Regions from separate parts of the Kosakonia sp. MUSA4 genome, predicted to be linked through region 3. Evidence: predicted binding sites of a transcription regulator. Region 3 holds the regulator's gene; each other region holds the start of a gene.

The links. Region 3 encodes CRP, which controls carbon source genes, mostly activating them, when cyclic AMP is high. Its sites were predicted from a motif close to ATGTGANNNNNNTCACAT; they were not measured.
Region 1: the regulator CRP is predicted to act here: its motif matches at 4,741-4,758, upstream of serC (3-phosphoserine/phosphohydroxythreonine transaminase).
Region 2: the regulator CRP is predicted to act here: its motif matches at 4,703-4,720, upstream of bhsA (multiple stress resistance protein BhsA).

What each region holds. Positions count from the first base shown of each region.
Region 1 is NZ_CP025697.1:1,708,132-1,715,381, reverse strand. Features, by position in the region: gene rpsA (30S ribosomal protein S1) at 1-1,236, opposite strand, end outside; gene cmk ((d)CMP kinase) at 1,350-2,033, opposite strand; gene aroA (3-phosphoshikimate 1-carboxyvinyltransferase) at 2,201-3,484, opposite strand; gene serC (3-phosphoserine/phosphohydroxythreonine transaminase) at 3,553-4,641, opposite strand; gene C0557_RS08060 (DUF421 domain-containing protein) at 4,804-5,496, opposite strand; gene ycaO (30S ribosomal protein S12 methylthiotransferase accessory factor YcaO) at 5,635-7,250, shown strand, end outside.
Region 2 is NZ_CP025697.1:947,013-954,262, forward strand. Features, by position in the region: gene C0557_RS04435 (MerR family transcriptional regulator) at 297-1,022, shown strand; gene C0557_RS04440 (DUF523 and DUF1722 domain-containing protein) at 1,176-2,135, shown strand; gene C0557_RS04445 (carbonic anhydrase) at 2,252-2,887, shown strand; gene C0557_RS04450 (helix-turn-helix domain-containing GNAT family N-acetyltransferase) at 3,060-4,028, shown strand; gene C0557_RS04455 (DUF1471 domain-containing protein) at 4,075-4,284, opposite strand; gene bhsA (multiple stress resistance protein BhsA) at 4,372-4,629, opposite strand; gene C0557_RS04465 (TetR/AcrR family transcriptional regulator) at 4,880-5,515, shown strand; gene C0557_RS04470 (putative quinol monooxygenase) at 5,554-5,844, opposite strand; gene C0557_RS04475 (GlxA family transcriptional regulator) at 5,954-6,889, opposite strand; gene C0557_RS04480 (MFS transporter) at 6,819-7,250, opposite strand, start outside.
Region 3 is NZ_CP025697.1:4,995,225-5,002,474, reverse strand. Features, by position in the region: gene C0557_RS23895 (YccS/YhfK family putative transporter) at 1-1,780, opposite strand, end outside; gene crp (cAMP-activated global transcriptional regulator CRP) at 1,829-2,461, opposite strand; gene C0557_RS23885 (OsmC family protein) at 2,774-3,178, shown strand; gene C0557_RS23880 (phosphoribulokinase) at 3,208-4,077, opposite strand; gene C0557_RS23875 (YheU family protein) at 4,133-4,351, opposite strand; gene C0557_RS23870 (hydrolase) at 4,348-5,367, opposite strand; gene C0557_RS23865 (toxic anion resistance protein) at 5,545-6,669, shown strand; gene C0557_RS23860 (5-bromo-4-chloroindolyl phosphate hydrolysis family protein) at 6,685-7,250, shown strand, end outside.

The DNA.
Region 1 (7,250 bases), 2.4 Mb from region 3:
GCCTTTTTTGTATTCACGAACTGCTTCTTCGCCTGCAACGTTCCAGGAGATGTCAGACAGGTGAACCAGGCCGTCGATGCCGCCGTCCAGGCCGATGAAGATACCGAAGTCAGTGATAGACTTGATTTTACCTTCAACGCGATCGCCCTTGTTGTGGGTTTCAGCAAACTGCTGCCACGGGTTGGATTTGCACTGTTTCAGGCCCAGGGAGATACGACGACGTTCTTCGTCGATATCCAGAACCATAACTTCCACTACGTCGCCAACGTTAACAACTTTGGACGGGTGGATGTTTTTGTTGGTCCAATCCATTTCGGAAACGTGAACCAGGCCTTCAACGCCTTCTTCGATTTCAACGAAGCAGCCGTAGTCGGTCAGATTGGTCACACGGCCAGTCAGCTTGGTGCCTTCCGGGTAACGTTTAGCGATAGCTACCCACGGATCTTCGCCCAGCTGTTTCAGGCCCAGGGACACACGAGTACGTTCGCGGTCGAATTTCAGCACCTTAACAGTGATTTCGTCGCCAACGTTTACGATTTCGCTCGGATGCTTAACGCGTTTCCATGCCATGTCGGTGATGTGCAGCAGGCCGTCAACGCCGCCCAGATCAACGAATGCACCGTAGTCAGTGAGGTTCTTAACGATACCTTTAACTTCCATGCCTTCCTGCAGGTTTTCCAGCAGCTGATCGCGTTCTGCGCTGTTTTCGGATTCGATAACCGCACGACGGGAAACAACAACGTTGTTACGCTTCTGGTCAAGCTTGATTACTTTGAATTCAAGCTCTTTGCCTTCCAGGTGCAGAGTGTCACGGACCGGACGAACGTCTACCAGAGAACCCGGCAGGAACGCACGAATACCGTCCAGCTCAACAGTGAAGCCGCCCTTGACTTTGCCGTTGATAATACCGGTAACAGTTTCAGCGTCTTCGTAAGCTTTTTCCAGCTTAATCCAGGCTTCGTGACGTTTAGCTTTATCACGAGACAGCAGGGTTTCACCGAAGCCGTCTTCAACTGCATCCAGAGCAACGTCAACTTTGTCACCAACCTGGATTTCCAGTTCGCCCTGGGCGTTTTTGAACTGCTCAGCCGGAATGGCGGACTCAGATTTCAGACCGGCGTCAACCAGTACTACGTCTTTGTCAATAGCAACAACAACACCGCGAACGATAGAACCCGGGCGGGTTTCGATTTCTTTCAGGGACTCTTCAAAGAGTTGAGCAAAAGATTCAGTCATATTGATAATCTTCAGGATTCTTCAATTTAACGTCCACCTGGCTTCATGCCGGATGGGGTTGTTTAACATGCCTGCTCACATTCCATTGCAGCAGGTACTACGAATTCGGTCGCTTACGCGAGAGCCAATTTTTGGCGTGCATATTGTAGCGCTTTCTCAATCACTTGCTCAATGCTTAAACGGGTTGAATCCAGAACTAAAGCATCAGCAGCGGGAACCAGCGGCGCTACAGGACGATTACGATCGCGATCGTCACGTTCCTTGATCTCGGCCAAAAGGCGTTCAAAGTTAACACTAAAGCCTTTCTCCTGCAACTGGAGCATGCGACGATTCGCACGTTCTTCAGAAGAAGCGTCAAGGAAAATTTTCACCGGCGCGTCGGGGAAAACGACCGTTCCCATATCACGTCCATCGGCGATAAGACCCGGAGCTTCGCGAAACGCGCGCTGGCGGCGTAATAATGCTTCACGCACGCGCGGAAACGCAGCCACCTGCGATGCTGCATTCGCTACTTCCTGGGTACGAATTTCACTGCTCACATCCTCACCTTCGAGGATCACTTCCAGATTTCCGTCGATTGAGACAAATCGCACATCCAGATGCGCAGCCAGCGGAACCAGCACCTCTTCCGAGGTGACATCAACGTGATGATGCAGTGCAGCGAGCGCCAGCACACGATAAATTGCGCCTGAATCCAACAGATGCCATTGCAACGCTTCCGCCATTGCCTTGCAAAGCGTGCCTTTTCCCGCACCGCTTGGCCCATCAATGGTGATTACCGGGGCAATTGCAGTCATCTTTTTCTCCTTAATCAAGGCATATCGTTACGTAAACGCCGCGCATTATACGCGGCAATGCACACAATCGTTACTACTGCGTGCGAATAACAGAAGGGTCTGAAGCTGAGTGTAGAAGAAATGTGCGGCAGGCCGGGCTGATTTACACCAGCCCGGAGCAAAGAAGGTTACGCGAGCGTACTGATGCGAGCTAACTGTTCAAAATAGTCGGGGAAAGTTTTCGCCGTGCATTTCGGATCCAGAATGGTAACTGGCGTATCTGACAGCGCCACCAGCGAGAAGCACATCGCCATACGGTGATCGTTATACGTACCAATTTCCGCAAACTGCAATTTTTCCGGCGGAGTAATGCGGATATAATCCTCGCCCTCTTCCACCGTTGCGCCCACTTTGCGCAACTCTGTCGCCATCGCAAACAGACGATCTGTTTCCTTCACTCGCCAGTTATAGATATTACGCAGCGTAGTGGTGCCTTTGGCAAACAGCGCAGCCGTCGCGATAGTCATTGCGGCATCCGGGATATGATTCATGTCCATATCGATAGCGTTCAGTTCGCCGCGCGTACAGGCAATATAGTCATCACCCCAGACCACTGTCGCGCCCATTTTTTCCAGTACGTCGGCAAAACGGATATCGCCCTGCACGCTGTTGCGTCCAATCCCGGTCACTTTTACCGTGCCGCCTTTGATCGCCCCTGCGGCCAGGAAGTAAGAAGCCGAGGAAGCATCTCCCTCCACCAGATACTGGCCAGGAGACTGATATTGCTGACCGCCGCGCACCACGAAACGCTGATAGTGCTGGTTTTCCACTACCACGCCAAAGGTTTTCATCAGATGCAACGTGATGTCGATGTAAGGTTTAGAGACCAGGTCGCCTTTGATAGTGATAACGGTATCCTGCGGCGCCAGCGGCGCAGCCATCAGCAACGCTGTCAGGAACTGGCTGGAAACGCTGCCGTCCACGCTCACGTCACCGCCGGTAAAACCGCCGCGCAGGCGCAGAGGAGGGTAATTTTCCTGCTCGAGGTAATCGATTTGCGCGCCACCCTGACGCAGCGCGTCAACCAGATGCCCAATCGGGCGCTCTTTCATGCGCGGTTCACCGGTCAGCACCAGATCGTTTGCGCCAAGACAAAGCGCTGCAGCCAGAGGGCGCATTGCCGTTCCGGCATTGCCAAGAAACAGCTCCAGTTTTTCCGCAGAGTGCAGCGGACCACCCACGCCGGCCACTTCACAACGGGTGCGGTCGGCAGACAAGGTATAATGAACTCCCAGCGCGCTGAGGGCATTCAACATGTGGCGCACATCGTCACTGTCCAGCAAATTGGTCAGAACGGTAGTGCCACGGGCAAATGCGGCAAGCAACAAAGCGCGGTTTGAGACACTTTTCGAACCAGGCAGATTGATGGTGCCATCTACCCGCGCGATGGGTTGTAACGTCAGGGATTCCATGAAACTTTACTCTCTACAGACAAAATAAAACCCCGCAGTCCAACTGCGGGGAATGCAGACTACAGCAATTAACCGTGGCGACGTTCGAAATCAACCATAAAGTCGGTCAGCGCCTGTACACCAGCCAACGGCATCGCGTTATAAATTGAAGCGCGCATACCGCCAACGACGCGGTGGCCTTTCAGGGCGTGCAGACCCGCAGCGAAAGACTCTTCAAGGAAGAGTTTGTCCAGCGCGCCGTCCGCCAACTGGAACGGAATGTTCATGCGCGAACGGTTAGACTTCGCCACATCATTGCGATAAAAGTCGCTGCGATCGATTACGCCATACAACAGTTCGCTTTTTTGCTGGTTGACTTTCTCCATTGCGGCGACGCCGCCCTGTTTTTTCAGCCACTTAAACACCAAACCTGAGAGATACCAGGCAAAAGTCGGCGGCGTGTTGAACATAGAGTCGTTTTCATTCAGCACGCTGTAGTCGAGGATAGACGGACAGGCTGCATGAGCTTTGCCCAGCAGATCTTCACGTACAATCACCAGCGTTAAACCAGCCGGACCGATATTTTTCTGTGCGCCCGCATAAATCACACCAAAACGGCTGACATCAATTTCGCGCGACAGGATGGTTGAAGAGAAATCAGCCGTTACTACCACATCATTGGCGAACGCGGGCGTTTCATCGATCGCGATGCCATCAATCGTTTCGTTCGGGCAGTAGTGGAGGTAAGCCGCATTATTGCTGAGTTGCCATTCGCTCATCGGCTTAACAGCACGCAGGCCATCAACAGTGATTTTCGCGTCAATAACGTGTGGAACGCAGTATTTTTTCGCTTCTTTGACCGCACTTGCCGCCCAGTAACCGGCATCAACATAATCAGCGGTTGTTTTATCACCCAGCAAATTGAGCGGGATGCCAGCAAACTGACCGCGACCGCCGCCGTGACAGAACAGAATCTTATAGTTGGAGGGGATGTTCAGCAGATCGCGAAAGTCCTTCTCCGCCTCTTCAGCCACATGGATAAACTCTTTACTACGATGGCTAATTTCCATCACCGAAGTGCCAAGACCTTGCCAGTCGCACAATTCCTGTTGCGCCTGTTTGAGCACATCCGCCGGTAATACTGCCGGGCCAGAACTAAAATTGAAGACCTGAGTCATTTCCCCTCACCACGCTAAAAAGCAATAAGTTATTCCTGTGACATCGGTTTTATCATTGCGCGTCACGCGCCGCAATGGGTAATAGCCGCGTGGGGGGAAATGTGCGCTCAGTCACATAGCAGAATGTTTTGCACAGCCGAGCCGGGCCCGATAAAAAACCTGTTATGTCACCCGAATTGCCCTGCTGGCCTTCGACCATTCCGGATTTGCACAGCGTGGACAGGATCGCTTTTCGCCTGCCTGCAAAGCGACAATTTTACTGCAACGTACGCAAACGTAATCGCCCGATTCAGGTACCGAGGTATATCTCTCGCTGCATCCTTCCGGCAGAATACAGAGCCCTGGTTTAACCTCGTTGTCGGGGAAGTAATAGACGCTGATTTGCCCGTTGGTCTCCATAATCGCCAGCCGAATTTGCCCCAGATGTTCAATGCCGTTGCCGCGCAGCTCCATAAAGAACTCAAATTCAGTCATGTTCTCTTCATGCAATTTCTCCCATGCCAGCTCACCGTTCTCAACAATTACAACCGGCTTGCCTTCCAGCAGATCCTCCAGCTTTTCACTGTGCGACATCAGCCACATCACCAGACGGTAAAGCACCGCCAGCGTAATAAAAACCACCAGCACGGGCAGCATTGGAACGTCGTCATAAAAGGCCACATCTCCCGCTGCCGAGCCTAGCGTCAGAATAATGAGGACTTCGAACAGCGACATTTGCCGTACGCCGCGTCGGCCAGTGATTTTGAGAAATAAAAAGACTAAAACGAAGGTATAAAGGCTGCGCAGGGCCACTTCCCACAAAAACTCAAAGGGAACTTTATCCAGTGCCATGCGATGAAGGTCGAACGCTTTCATTTTTCCATCCATGAACAGTCGGTTACTCTCCCTAAGCATAGACCGCTGTTTTATTTTCGCCGGGCAGAAGCGGAAGATAGCGCCAGTCACGCAAAACCCGTATCATTGCGCGCTTTACGTACGAAAAAAGTGACCGCCATGACTCAAACATTTATTCCCGGCAAAGACGCCGCACTGGAAGACTCCATCGCCCGCTTCCAGCAAAAGCTCACCGACCTCGGTTTTCACATTGAAGAAGCCTCATGGCTGAATCCGGTACCGAACGTCTGGTCCGTGCATATTCGCGATAAAGAGTGCGCGCTGTGCTTCACTAACGGTAAAGGCGCAACGAAAAAGGCTGCGCTTGCCTCTGCGCTGGGCGAGTACTTCGAGCGTCTTTCCACCAACTACTTCTTCGCTGACTTCTGGCTGGGCGATGCTATCGCGCAAGGCCCGTTCGTTCACTACCCGAACGAAAAGTGGTTCCCGCTGCCGGAAGATGACTCGCTGCCCGAAGGGATCCTCGATGCTCGTCTGCGCGCATTCTACGATCCACAGAACGAGCTGGCCGCCGGGATGCTGGTCGATCTGCAATCCGGGAATGATGAGCGTGGTATCTGCGCCCTGCCGTTTACCCGCCAGTCTGATGAGCAGACGGTCTATATTCCGATGAACATCGTCGGCAACCTGTATGTTTCCAACGGTATGTCTGCCGGTAACACCCGCAACGAAGCCCGCGTACAGGGTCTGTCTGAGGTGTTCGAACGCCATATCAAAAACCGTATTATCGCGGAGAGTATCAGCCTGCCGGAAATCCCGCAGGAAGTACTGGCCCGCTATCCTGGCGTGGTGGAAGCCATTGCCAAACTGGAAGCCGAAGGGTTCCCGATTTTTGCCTACGACGGTTCGCTGGGCGGTAAATATCCGGTGATCTGCGTCGTGCTGTTTAATCCGGCGAATGGCACCTGCTTTGCCTCCTTTGGCGCGCATCCGGATTTTGGCGTTGCGCTGGAACGTACAGTCACCGAGCTGTTGCAGGGGCGCGGTCTGAAAGATCTCGATGTCTTTACCCCGCCGACCTTTGATGACGAAGAAGTGGCTGAACACGCTAACCTCGAAACTCACTTTATCGATTCCAGCGGTTTGATCTCCTGGGATCTGTTTAAGCAGGATGCGGATTATCCGTTCGTTGACTGGAGCTTCGCAGGGACCACCGAAGAAGAGTTCGCCACGCTGATGGCTATCTTTAATGCAGAAGATAAAGAAGTTTATATCGCCGATTACGAGCACCTTGGCGTGTACGCCTGCCGTATTCTGGTGCCGGGCATGTCCGATATTTATCCGGCAGAAGATCTGTGGCTGGCGAATAACACCATGGGCAGCCATCTGCGCGAAACTATTCTGTCACTACCGGGCAGCGAGTGGGAGAAAGAGGAGTACCTCAACCTTATCGCCCAACTGGACGACGAAGGTCACGACGATTTTACCCGCGTTCGTGAACTGCTGGGTCTGGCAACCGGTAAAGACAATGGCTGGTACACCCTGCGCATTGGCGAGTTAAAAGCGATGCTGGCGCTGGCTGGCGGCGATCTGGATCAGGCGCTGGCCTGGACCGAATGGACCATGGAATTCAACGCATCCATCTTCAGCGCGGAACGCGCCAACTACTACCGCTGCCTGCAAACGCTACTGCTGCTGGCGCAGGAAGAGGATCGCGAGCCGCTGCAATATCTGAATGCATTCGTACGCATGTACGGCGCACAGGCAGTTGAAGC
Region 2 (7,250 bases), 1.7 Mb from region 3:
ATGCGTTGCGATACCAGCAACGCATGCCGCTGTACTAAAATTATTGCTGACTGAATGCCGGATGATTAACCCCTTACCGCAGTGCTTCCTCGTTCGGCAGGCGTGATGATGGTGACGTCGCTGGTCGCCTGAAACTGGGCCGCATCAGTTACAACTGGACGCAGTGCTATCCTTTGGAGTAGCCCAATAGCAACCTGGACGTGATTACGGCGCTCCGGCTAACGGGCAGGTGCTTCATTCAACAGGGAAATATCCGTGATATATTGAACGTTATCCTCTTTCATCAGGCGCAACCCATGTCCTACTCGATCGGCGAATTTGCCAGGCTTTGCGGGATCCCCGCCACGACGCTGCGTGCATGGCAGCGCCGTTATGGTCTGCTCAAGCCGCTGCGCACGGAAGGCGGGCACAGGTTGTACAACGATAACGATGTGCAGCAGGCGCTTAAAATACTCGACTGGGTAAAAAAAGGCGTGCCTGTCAGCCAGGTGAAGCCACTGCTGGCGCGTCCGGGTAGCCGTCACGCGAATAACTGGCTGACGCTTCAGCAGACGATGCTTCAGCATCTGAAAGAGGGCAAAATCGAATCCCTGCGTCAGCTCATTTATAACTCAGGCCGTGAATATCCAAGGGGGGAGCTGGTGCGCGAAGTGCTGCGCCCGCTGCGCGGCCAGGTGTCGGCCAATGTCGCGGCGATGATGACCCTGCGGGAAATTCTCGATGGCATCATTATTTCCTATACGGCGTTTTGTCTGGAAGGGGATAAAAAAGCGCCCGGCGAAAACTACCTGCTCACCGGCTGGCACCTTAACGATCCCTGTGAAATCTGGCTTGAAGCGTTATTGCGCACCGGGCAGGGGCAACGTATTGATATTCTTCCGTCTCCTCCGGCAATGCTGGCGCCAGAGATTTTCCCGCAGCGCAAATGGCTGCTGGTGACCAGTGGAAAACTCACCGCCGCGCGCAAAAAACAGATTTTACAGTGGCAGCAGGTTGTCTCCCTCGACGTTATCACTCTTTAAAAACGTTCCCGTTAGCTTAATTTTTTGCTGACTCATAACTATTTGTAATGCTTATTCATTAACAAATTTTATCTTTAAAACTTAGACAAACATCCTCTGTTGTGTAACTTTTAAGGTAGGTCTTTCTATACCCGTTAAGCGCAGGGGGCATTTATGAACCATCAACCCACAATTGGGATTAGCGGCTGTCTGACCGGCTCCGCAGTGCGCTTCGACGGTGGACATAAACGCATGGGGTTTGTCATGGATGAACTGGCGCAGTGGGTCACCTTTAAGCCTGTCTGCCCGGAGATGGCCATCGGCCTGCCGGTTCCTCGTCCGGCGCTGCGCCTGATCCAGACTAGCGATGGCGACACCCGCATGCGTTTTAGTCACGATCCGCAGGAAGATGTGACGGCTAAAATGGCTGCTTTCGCCGAACGGTTTTTGCCTTCCGTCAGTAACTTTTCCGGCTTTATTGTCTGCGCGAAATCGCCCAGTTGTGGAATGGAACGCGTACGGCTGTATGACGAGCAGGGCCATCGCGGGCGTAAAGCGGGCATTGGGCTGTTTACCGCGGCGCTGCTGAAAAAATACCCGTGGCTGCCGGTCGAAGAGGACGGGCGCTTGCACGATCCGCAGTTGTGCGAAAACTTTGTCGAGCGGATCTTCGCGCTGCATGAGCTGAATGCGCTGCGTGAAGAGGGGTTAACCCGCAGCAATCTGCTGGCGTTTCACAGCCGCTACAAACTTCAGTTGCTGGCTCATCATCAGGCGGGTTATCGCAAAATCGGGCCCTTTGTTGCCCGGCTCGGCGAGTGGAAGGATCTGGACGCTTTCTTTGTCGCTTACCGCGAGCAGTTTATGGCGCTCCTTAAGCATGTCGCTTCGCGCAAGAATCACACCAACGTGCTGATGCATATTCAGGGCTATTTTACCCGGCACCTCACCAGCCGGCAGCGTGCCGAGCTGCTGTCGGTGATCACCAACTACCGGCTTGGGTTATTGCCGCTCCTTGCGCCATTAACATTGCTGCAACACTATCTGGCGGAATATCCAGACAGTTATCTGCAAACACAGAGCTATTTCGCGCCTTATCCCGCCAATCTTGGCCTGCGTCTCGCCGTGAACTGACGGGACGCAAAAAGAGATGCAGACAGAGAACTATTGCAATTTGCGTCAAGATGCGGGACTTTTGGCGTGAGGTTTTTCTCAAACCGAAATGAAGACCGAAAAAAAGAGAACGTGCTATGCAACATATCATTGAAGGCTTTCTCAGCTTCCAGAAAGAAATTTTCCCACAACGTAAAGAGCTTTTCCGTAGCCTGGCCTCCAGCCAGAACCCGAAAGCATTGTTTATTTCCTGCTCAGATAGCCGTCTGGTGCCGGAGCTGGTGACGCAACAGGAACCGGGTCAGCTTTTCGTTATCCGCAATGCCGGTAATATTGTGCCGTCGTTCGGACCGGAGCCGGGCGGTGTATCCGCGACAATCGAATATGCGGTTGTGGCGCTGGGCGTGACGGATATCGTGATTTGTGGTCACTCCAACTGCGGCGCGATGAAAGCGATCGCTACCGCGCAGAGCCTGGAGCCAATGCCTGCGGTGGCCCACTGGCTGCACTATTCAGATGCAGCAAGAGCCGTTGTTGAGAAGAGAACTTTCGAAAACGAGACCGACAAAGTCAATGCGATGGTCGAAGAGAACGTGATTGCGCAACTGAACAATATCAAAACGCATCCTTCTGTGGCCGTCGGGCTTCGTGACAACGCGCTGCGTTTGCACGGGTGGGTTTACGATATTGAAAGCGGCGAGATCCGTACGCTGGATAAAAACAGCAAGAAATACGTTTCGCTGGCCGAAAATCCGACGGTTTATTTTGAATAAAACTTTATCGCGTGGCTGAAGCGTCAGCCCCGATAAATGCGTAAAGGCTGCCTGGCAGCCTTTTTTTATGCGCGGTGACGGCGCTTTTCCGTGAGCGTCAGTCTGTTGCATTGACAGGATGCACAACAGGTGGTTGTATAGTACAACTAATTATCCTGTACGCGGAAAGATGATGACAGCGCCCAACCTGATTAACGACATTCGTGTCGCCTCCCGGCTGATGGTTCGTGAGCTCGGTTTTATGAATACGACGCTTGCCGCCACGGATTACTCGCCCTCCGCCGTGCATACCTTGCTGGAAGTTGAACATCACGGCGCCATCACCGCCGCGCAGCTGGTCACTATTCTGGGGCTGGAAAAATCCAGCGTCAGCCGCATGCTGGCGAGGCTGATTAAAGCGGGAGAGTTACAGGAAGTTCAGGCCACTGACGATGCGCGCTTTAAGACACTGCAATTGACTGCAAAAGGGAAAGAGAGCGTTGCCCGCATTAACCGCTACGGCGCGATGCGCGTGCGTGAGGCGATGGAGCATCTGAGCGATGCGCAACGTGAAGCGGTCGCCCGTGGCTTATCCGCTTACGCTTTTGCGCTGGAAAGCTGCCGCAACGGGGCGGCGCAACTGGGCGGTGCAAAACCGGAAATTGTCAGCGGTTATCTGCCTGGGATGATTGGCCGGATCAGCGAAATGCATGCCAGCTATTATTCGCAGCACTATGATTTTGGCTATTTTTTTGAAGCAAAAGTCGCGGCCGGGCTGGCGGAGTTTGCCGGGCGGCTGGACAATCCGCGTAACGGCATCTGGCTCGCCGTTCGCCACGGGCGCATTGTGGGATCGGTTGCTATTGACGGTGAGGATCTGGGAAATAACGAGGCGCATCTGCGCTGGTTTATTCTTGATGAGGAGTGCCGGGGCAGCGGCGTCGGGCGAGAACTGCTGGCCCGCGCGATGGCATTTTGCGACGAGCAACAGTTCGACGCGGTACAGCTATGGACATTCAGCGGATTGCATGCGGCCCGCCGCCTGTATGAATCCTGGGGCTTTACACTCAGCAAAGAGTGGCAGGGCGATCAGTGGGGACGCCCGATGCTGGAGCAACAATTCACCCGTTACAGCCATGCGGGTTCGCCTTCGCGGACATAAAAAAAAGCGCCCGAAGGCGCCTCTCACACAGTACATCGCAACAAACTTATTTGGTCAGTTCGGCTGTCATGTGTACGTTGTTATTGGTATTAGCTTCAATAATTTTGTAAGACGCGCCTTCTTTCTGCGCCTGGGCAGCAATCACGGATTCTGCATCATCCAGCGTGCGGCCTGTTGCCGTAACGGTCTGGGCGAAAGCGCCAAAAGAGAGAGCAGAAAGTGCAGCAGCGATAGCGATAGTATTGAAAGTTTTCATGGTGTTATTCCTTAAATTTCTCATTCGTGTTGGGCGTTATTGCCCGAATCTAAAAATCTTCTGTTGCGGCTGGTGAGCAGCCACGTCTTATTTGTAAATAACCGCAGTGCCGTGCAGGGTGTTCGGGCCGGTCACTGAGGTGATACGGAACGATTTCGCGCCCATTTCATCGGCTTTCTGCGCCAGTTCACTTTCCAGCGAAGAGAGGTTGGTACCGGCATTGGCGGAAATCACGCCCACTTTCTGCTGGTCAGCCGGAGAAGACTGAACTTCTACCGCAGCCATGCTGGCGAAAGAGAGGGAACTGAGGACGGCAACGGCGATCAGGGATTGAATGCTTTTCATGTGATTTACCTTTCTAAAATGGTTTGTTTGGGCGTCGTAAGTATTAACTTAACGATCGATAGGTAAATCATAAGTGTGATCTGCATCACTCGTCAATGTTATTTTTATAGTGATCATTAAAATAATTATAAATACTTTATTATTCAATTTGTTATGTGGTGAAATTTTTTTAAAAATCTTCGCTGGTCATCGCCCTTGCAATGTTTTTATAATGATTAGTAATTAAATCCATGTGGACAAGGGAGGAACCATGACAACCGATGTCACATGCGGTACGAAAAAAAGTCGTGGACGACCAAAAGTCTTCGACAGAGCGGAGATGATGGACAAAGCGATGATGCTGTTCTGGCAGCACGGCTATGAAGCGACATCGCTGGCCGAGCTGGCGGAAGCCACCGGCGCGAAAGCGCCAACGCTATATGCGGAGTTCACCAATAAAGAAGGGCTATTTATGGCGGTTCTCGACCGCTATATGGCGCGCTTTATTGCCAAACACCAGGCGACGCTGTTTTGTGATGAGAAGAGCGTAACCCAGGCGCTGCGGGATTATTTCACCGCGGTAGTGGGCTGTTTTACCCGTAGCGACACGCCAGCGGGCTGCTTTTTGATCAATACCTCTGCCACGGTATCATCGTCGGCTGAGCCTATCGTCGAGACGATCCGGGAAAAGCATGCCTCGCAGGAACAGACCCTGCTGACGTTTTTGCAGCAGCGCCAGTTGCGCGGTGAGATCCCGCCGCACAGCGATCTGCCGGTTATTGCGCATTTTTTAATGTGTATTGTGCAGGGGATGGCGGTCAGCGCGCGGGAAGGCGCGACGCGGGAAAAGCTGATGGATATTATCGACACCACGCTGCGCTTATGGCCGGAGCTGGTGAAAGCGTGAAGACAAGAAACCCAGGCCAGAATGCCTGGGTTTGGTTGTCAGGCGACGGTAGTCAGCGTCGTTACCTGCAAATCGGCTAAGCCGTCAATGGCGCTGACCAGCGCTTTGAACGGCGCGGCCTGTTCATGCTGCGCCAGCATTTGCGCCGATTGCCAGCGCTCAATCATCACGAACTGATGATCGTTTTTGCTGTTGACATGTAACTGGTACAGCTCGCATCCCGGCTCGCCCTGAACGTCTCGTTCCACGGTTTTCAGCGCCTGGGCTACTTTGTCGCGCGCGCCTGCATGGGCGGTAATGGTGGCGACAATGGTGATTTTTTCCTGCATTTTTCTGCTCCTTTAAGCGTATAAAACTGCGATCAGTCTACGCCGCCTGGGCGAACAAATAATCCCCTTTCGGGCGACAGCACTTTTATCCGCGAAGAGAAAATAGGGCTTAGCGCCCGGTACGCAACGACTGCGGCGGAATGCCATAGCCGCGAATAAAGACTTCCCGCATATGGCGGCGATCGCGAAAACCCGATTCGCGGGCGATGGCGTCCAGCGACAAACGGCTTTGCTCAATCATTAGCCGCGCAGCTTCCAGACGTAATCCCTCAATCGCCTTGGCTGGCGATTTCCCCGTCTCCTGGCGAAACAGGCGGCTAAGCTGGCGGGCGCTCAGGTGGACGGCATCGGCCAGCAGTTCCACCGTCAGCGCTTTGCTCAGGTTGCTGCGGGCGTATTCGAGCGCGCTTTGCAGACGATCGGAACGCGGCGCCAGCGCCAGCATCTCCGAATGCTGCGTTTGCCCGCCGGAGCGCCGCTGGTTCATCACCAGATTGTGCGCCACCGCGCGGGCGATCTCCGCACCCTGATCTTTTTCCACCATGCCGAGCGCCATATCTAGCCCGGCGGTCATGCCGGCGGAGGTCCAGATCCGGTCATCAATGATAAAAATGCGGTCATCTTCAAGCTGAATGTCGGGATGCAACTGCGACAAACTGCGGGCGTGCGCCCAGTGCGTGGTCGCACGTTTTTTATCCAGTAATCCGGCCTGCGCCAGCACAAAGGCGCCGGTGCAGACTCCCGCAATGCGGCGTGCCCGCAGCGCAGTGGTTTGCAAAAAATGGACGATGCCAGCCGATGCCGGTTCTGCAACCGGTGTCAGTACGCCCGCCACCAGCCAGCTATCCACCTGGGTGTCATCCGAAAGCGGCAGCGAATCCACGCCAATGCCCGATGATGAGCGCACCGTGCCGCCAAATTCGGAGTAGACCACCGGCTGGTAAAAGGCTTTGCCGCTGACCGTGTTGGCAAACTCAAACACGGTCAGCGTGGACAGCGCCAGCATCTGGAAATGGTCGGCAATGATGAAGCCAATTTTGTGCATCGCGACTCCCTAAGATCGCAGGCTGGCGGGCTGGGCAGCGAACGCGTAATCGCTCCGAAATCAGCAGGCTGATTAACGCCAGTAATAAGAACAGGACAGCGCTGAGCATCACACCATAAAAACCCAACAGCGGGTAGATCCACGATGCGACGGCCGAGCCAAAACCAATCCCACAGAACATAAAGGCGCTGGTTAACGCCAGCGAAATCCCGCGCGTTTCGGCCGTGGCGATTTCCACCACTCGCCGCTGCTGGGACGGCCACAGCAGATCTGTAGAGAAAGCCCACAGTACCAGCAGCAGATAAAGCAGCATCAGGTTTGCGGGCAGGATCATCATCGCCAGCATATCCACAATCAGCAG
Region 3 (7,250 bases):
TCATCGCATTGATATGTTCGACAATAAATTGGCTGTGCGTGACCCACAGCTTCATATCTTCCAGATAACGGGTGTTAAAGCCGGGTTCCTGCATTGCCTGATTGAGCGAGTTAAACAGTGCATTATGTGCCTGGTTGACGCGCATACGCTGCCAGGCGAGCGGCGTGGGCTGCGGGTCATCGCTGAGGATCAGGCGAATTGCCTGCTGGTCTGTTTCCAGCGCGTCGTGGGCATTCTGGCGCAGCAGACCGCTTTGCCATTGCGGCCACAACCAGACCATACCACCAAAGGCGATCAGGCAGCCAATTAAGGTATCGATTAGCCGCGCGACAATAAATTCTTCGCCGTTTAAGGTCAGCAGTTGCAATGAGTACACCGCGGTAATGGTAAAGCCGACCATCGCCCAGCCGTAACTTTTGCGGATAATCAGATAACTGACCAGCGTAATCAATAACATGGCTGTCAGCGTAAAACCGAGCGGAACATGAAAGTGCAACGTGATCCCGGCGATCACCAGCCCGGCAAGGGTTCCTGCCGCCCGGTGGACAATGCGCACGCGTGTCGCGCCATAACCATTTTGCGTGACAAACATAATCGTCATCATGATCCAGTAGGGCTTCGGCAGATGCAGGGCGCTGCCCATCAGGCTGGCAATACTGAGCATTACGCTGATGCGCGCCGCATTACGCAGCGCGGCGGATTTCAGGGATAAATAGCTTTTCAGCGCCGGGAGCAATGGCAATCGACGCTGCTTCTCCGCCATCAGATCGCGGATGTACAGAGGCCGCTGCGTACGCAGTACGCGGGCGATGCGGCTAAAGTGCCAGGCGCAGAACTGGCCTACCGGATTATCCGGGTGCTGGCGGGCGATTTTTTCCAGCGCGCCGATTTGCTTTTCCATAGTGAAACGCGTCGGATAACGATGGTAGAGAATGTCGTCCGCCAGCACGCGTAAACGGGCGGCGACGGTCTGCGCATTCCAGCGGATAACCTGCTCGGCGTGGGTTTGTTCAACCAGTTTTTGTACTTCTTCCGGCTGGTGCAGGCTGACGGAAATATGCTCCTGCAAATCCAGCGCGACCTGGAAAACGCGCAGCAGGCGTTTGTAGTCGTTATGCTGATTGGCCGCCAGCATATGCAATTGTTGGTAGCACTGGCTTATCATATCCACCGCTTTTTGCTGGCGTGCAAGCAGCGGCGGCAGGGCTTTTTCCGGATCGGCATGCTGCGTCAGCAGGCTGTATTTGGCTTCGCAATAATCAGCCAGTTGCCGGTAGAGCAGGCTTAACGATTCGCGCAGTGGTTGTTCCCGCCACATCCAGAACCAGAACCAGTTAAACAGCCCGTACCATAGTGTGCCCAGCGCGTAAATCAGCAGCGGCTCCCACACCGGCATATTCCCGGCGAGGCTGAGCGTGAAGATGGCGGCAATCAGCGAGGCGGGCAGTAAGCGCCCGTGCAATGCGCTGATCTCAGCCGTGACGCCCAGTAGCAGGGTCAGCATGGTAAAGATCAGCGGCAGCGGAAGATCTTCCGCCAGCAACAATTGCACCGCCAGGCTGCTACCCGCAAACAGACAGCCGCCAATAATCAGGCGCTTAAAGAAACGCTTATGCGGCGTGTCGAGACCGGCAATATTGCAGCAAGCGGGAACGAGTGAGAAAAGCAGGCCCTGTTGCAGATGGCCGACTATCAGGCCAATCGCCACAGGCAGACATAACACCAGCGTTTGTCGCAGTGCGTAGTTGATTTCGGGGTGATAAATCAGCCTGCGCCACATGAGGAGAGAAAAACGGCGCGCCGGATAAACGATGCGCCGTTTTACGGATTAACGTGTTCCGTATACCACGATGGTTTTACCGTGGGCGGAGATCAGGTTCTGATCTTCCAGCATTTTCAGGATGCGGCCGACAGTCTCACGGGAGCAACCAACGATTTGGCCAATCTCCTGGCGAGTAATTTTAATCTGCATGCCGTCCGGGTGAGTCATTGCGTCCGGCTGTTTTGCCAGATTCAGCAGCGTCTGCGCGATACGGCCCGTTACGTCCAGGAACGCCAGGTTGCCGACTTTCTCCGAGGTCACCTGAAGGCGACGCGCCATCTGCGAGGAGAGGCGCATCAGAATATCCGGGTTCACCTGGATAAGCTGACGGAATTTTTTGTAGGAAATTTCGGCGACTTCACAAGCGGTCTTGGCGCGTACCCAGGCACTGCGCTCCTGACCTTCTTCGAACAAGCCCAGTTCACCGATAAAATCACCCTGATTAAGGTAAGAGAGAATCATCTCTTTACCTTCCTCATCCTTGATTAGCACTGCCACTGAGCCTTTAACGATGTAATACAGCGTTTCCGCTTTTTCACCCTGGTGAATCAGCGTGCTCTTCGACGGGTACTTATGAATGTGGCAATGAGACAAGAACCATTCGAGAGTCGGGTCTGTTTGCGGTTTGCCAAGCACCATGCGCGGTTATCCTCTGTTATAAGCTGGCTCCGAAAGCGGGGATGTAGGTTTCAGCCTGCTTCCGGGGTTGCAATCAAAGCTTCTCATGTCCTGAGAAGTGGGCCGTCAGGGTTATCTGCGGCCTCTAATCTACGATGTCATGCATACATGCGTAACATCCATTTATCTTTGTAGCATCCAGATTGTTTTAGCATAGGTTTTCACGCCTGTCTCCTGGTGTCTCGCTTCAGCATGACGCAGGTCGCCTTCCGTTGCGAGTTTTGTTATGTACGCGTAATCTGTGGAGAAAATTACTACTCCGGAGTGAATAAAATGCAGGCACGTGTGAAATGGGTTGAAGGGTTGACCTTCCTGGGTGAGTCCGCATCTGGCCACCAAATTCTGATGGACGGTAATTCCGGGGATAAAGCGCCAAGCCCGATGGAGATGGTGCTGATGGCGGCGGGCGGTTGCAGCGCAATTGACGTCGTTTCCATCCTGCAGAAAGGGCGCCACGACGTGACCGACTGCGAAGTGAAGCTGACTTCCGAGCGCCGTGAAGAAGCGCCGCGTCTGTTTACGCACATCAATCTGCACTTTATCGTCACCGGCAAAGCGCTGAAAGACGCGGCAGTTTCCCGCGCGGTGGATCTGTCGGCGGAAAAATATTGCTCTGTAGCGTTGATGCTGGAGAAGGCCGTGAAGATCACCCACTCCTACGAAGTTATCGAAGCCTGATGCCCTGGCCCGGCAATCGGCTTGCCGGGCTACTTAATCTTTTTCCCTTCCATCAGCCGTTGCACCAGCGGCGTCATAATCAATTCCATCGCCAGCCCCATCTTGCCGCCCGGTACCACCAGTGTATCCATATGGGAAATAAACGAACCTTGCAGCATCGCCAACAGCCACGGGTAATCAATGCCTTGCAAATTCTGGAAGTGAATGACCACAAAGCTTTCATCCAGCGACGGAATGCCTTTTGCGGCGAAAGGGTTAGACGTATCGACCGTCGGCACGCGCTGAAAGTTGATGTGCGTACGGGAAAACTGCGGGGTGATAAAGTTGATGTAATCTTCCATCGAACGAACCACCGAATCCATCACCGCTTCACGGGAGTGTCCGCGTTCGCTGGTATCGCGAATCAGTTTCTGGATCCACTCCAGGTTGACGATCGGCACCACGCCAACCAGTAAATCAACATGGCGCGCCACGTCATTTTGCGGGGTCACTACGCCGCCGTGCAGCCCTTCATAAAACAGCACGTCGGTGGGTTCCGGCAGCGGTTGCCAGGGCGTAAACGTGCCCGGCACCTGATTCCACGGCACCGCTTCATCGTAGGTATGCAGATATTTACGCGTTTGCCCGGTTCCGCTCTGGCCATATTCGCTAAAGGTTTGTTCAAGCAGGCTGAAGTCATTGGCATCCGGGCCAAAGTAACTGATATGCCGCCCAAGATCGCGGGCTTTGCGGATCGCCATATCCATTTCCGGACGGGTAAAGCGATGGAAGCTGTCTCCTTCCACTTCTGCGGCGTGCATATTGAGCTGGGCGAAGATTTTACGGAAGGCGACGCTGGTGGTGGTGGTTCCCGCGCCGCTGGAGCCAGTAACGGCGATGACCGGATGTTTGGCAGACATAGCAACTCCCTGAATAAAACTGTGTTTGCAGTATAGTCAGCCGCCATCTACCCGGTTAATCGTGAAACTGCCCCCGCGGCATAATGTTTACCGTCTCGTGCAGTTCCGACCACACCAGTACAGCTTCACCGCGTTGCAGTTGACGTTTAACGTCAGCGACCTTTTGTTCTAGCGAACGTTCATGTTCACCATAATCGGTGCCTTCGCGCAAGACAAAGCTCTCAATCAGATTGTTCAGCGTGTCGGCGTCAATCTCTTGCCAGGGAATAATCATGATGTTCTCAGCCAGGGGGAAAGCCAGTCCGGAATGCGCTTTTCCAGCCACATTTCTGGTCGGCGCAGCGTACCGCCGACAAAACCGACATGACCGCCGTGTTCTGTCAGTTGGTACTCAATATTCGGCGGTAAATGGCCGGCATCCGGAATAACGTTATGATCCATAAACGGATCGTCTTTGGCGTGAATGATCAGCGTCGGTTTACGGATCAACGGCAACTGCGGCATGGCGCTACAGCGGCGATAGTAATCCAGCGCATCAGCAAAGCCGTGGATCTTGGCGGTGATCAGATCGTCAAACTCGCGGATACGCCGCACTTTCCGCAGCGCAGGCAGCGTCGTTGGCAGCGAGCCGGGGTAGGCTCTTAATTTGCGTGCGGCGTTCGCTTTCAGCAAATTCAGCAGGTAACGCTGATAAAAGCGGGAAAACCCTTTTTCCATATGATAGCTGCACGCTTCCAGCATCAATGGCGCAGAGACGATCACGGCTGCATCAACGGGAAGAGAATCATCGGCTCTGGCTAACAGGCAGCCGAGCATATTGCCGCCCAGCGAATAGCCTACCGCCGCGGTCGGCGCCGGGCCGAAGGTTTCTGGCAGCCAGCGTAAAAACCAGGTGCCATCTTCGGTTTCGCCGGAGTGGTAGATGCGGTTCAGGCGGTTGGGAATGCCGCTACAGCCGCGAAAATGCATCACCACGCCCAGCCAGCCGCGCTCTTTTGCTGCATGGATCAGACCATGCGCATACGGGCTGTGCAGGCTACCTTCCAGGCCGTGAAACACGACCAGACGCGGTTTGTGTTTTGCCTGCCCGGGCTCTTCGCTCCAGGCGAGATCGACGAAGTCGCCGTCCGGCAGCTCCAGGCGCTGCCACCAGGGATCAAACTGTAAGCGGCGGCGTAGAATGCGAGGCAGCATCGTTTGTAGATGCGGATTCCGCGCACCCGGCATCGGATGAAAGTTGTGCGAATCTTCCTGATTTTCAAGAAGATTTGCAGGTGTAATATCTGCCATCGTGTTAAATCATCTCAAGAAACTGACGCTTATTATACTTGCGAATATTTAAGCTGTTTAATACTTTGCTGCTGTTGTACCGTATTACGCTCTACGGACAGCCTTATAACGATTTAATAAATCAGCAATTTTATTCCATTACTGCTGTCCGCTTTTCACTCATTGAGGACTCATTGGATGACGGAAAATACCTCGCTTGACCTTGCGGCGCCACAGCAACTCAATCAGGCAATTAACGACTTACCCGGCAGTGAAAATTTAACCCCAGCCGAGCAAACGCAAATCCAGAATATCGTTGCAGAAATTAATATTAACGATCCGGTGTTCTCGCTGGCCTTTGGCGCCAAAACCATGAACAGCATCTCGCAGTTTTCTGAATCGCTGATGCAGGAAGTCCGGGCAAAAGACGCTGGCGTGATTGGCGCGCAGCTGACCGATCTACTGATGAAAATCAAGCAGGTGGATATCAGCGCCTTCGAGCAAAAACCAGGTTTCCTCGCTTCACTACCGCTGTTGGGATCGCTGTTTAACCGGATCGAGCGCACCATGCTGGAGTACCAGACGCTGGCGAAGCAGGTCGATACCATCACCGAAAAGCTGAATGAAGCGATGGTCGATCTGCTGCGTAATATCTCGGTTCTGGAGATCCTCTTTGATCGTAACCGCGACGTTTTTCAGCAAATTACGCTGCATATCATTGCCGGCAAGCAAAAGCTGGAGCAGATCAAACAGAACGAACTACCCGTTTTGCAGGCGCAGGCGACAACCGATCCGATGAACGCACAGCGCCTTCGGGATCTACTGGAGGGTATTCAGCGCTTTGAGCGTCGTCTGCATGATTTGATGCTGTCGCGCACCATTGCGATGCAGTCCGCGCCGCAAATCCGCCTGATGCAAAGTAACAGCCAGTCCCTGGCGGAAAAGATCCAGAGCAGCATTCTTTCCACTATTCCTGTCTGGAAGAGCCAGATTGCGCTGTCGATGTCACTACAGACTCAGCGTCAGGCGGCAAAGCTGCAAAAAGACGTGGCCGATACGACCAACGACTTACTGCGCCGCAATGCGGAAATGCTGCAAACCGGAACGCTGGAAACAGCGCGTGAAGTGGAGCGTTCGGTAGTGGATATCGAAACCCTGCGTGAGGTGCAGACGCGGTTGCTCAGCACCATTGAAGACTCCGTGAAGATCGCTACCGATGCGCGCCAGCGCAGAGCCGAGGTGGAAAAAGAGTTGGTCACGATGGAAAACGATCTGCGTAGCCGCCTGGCGTCTATTGCCAACGGCGCGGTGCGTCAGCAGTAAGGCGGGAGAAAGACGATGTTCGATAAAGCAGGAATGCGGCTGGATACTATTTATAGCAAGCGTTTGAATCGGGTCGCTCTCCAGCTACTTATGTTTTTTATTGGAGCGATGTATGCCACTTATTTTGCTCCGTACGCCACGCAGGCTAATACAGGGCTGGGTAGTGAAGCGGGCGGGATAGAAACGAGCTTCGCTGCGGTGGACTGGTTTTGTTTTATTTTGCTCTGCCGCACGTTGTTCTTCGATCGTATCGCGCTGAGTGTCGGGATGCTGGCGGGCTTTTGCTGGCTTTTTGTGGGCGATGCGGTAGCGCTGCCATTTTGGGCAGGAACAATGGCGCTGTTGGTGCACATCTACAGAAGCGGGTGGAGCAAACTGGGTAAAATCCACATCTGGTATCTGTTTTTATGGTTCTCGGCCGCGTTGAAGTATGGCTCGATCTATGAATACACCGCACATCCTGTTTACCTGACGCTGTTTGCCTTGTTATTTGCCGGATACCTCCTGTACGAGCTGGCGCTGAAAGTTAACGCCCGCCGGCAACAGGACCGGTTGGCAATGTTTGCCGAAGCGGAAAGAGA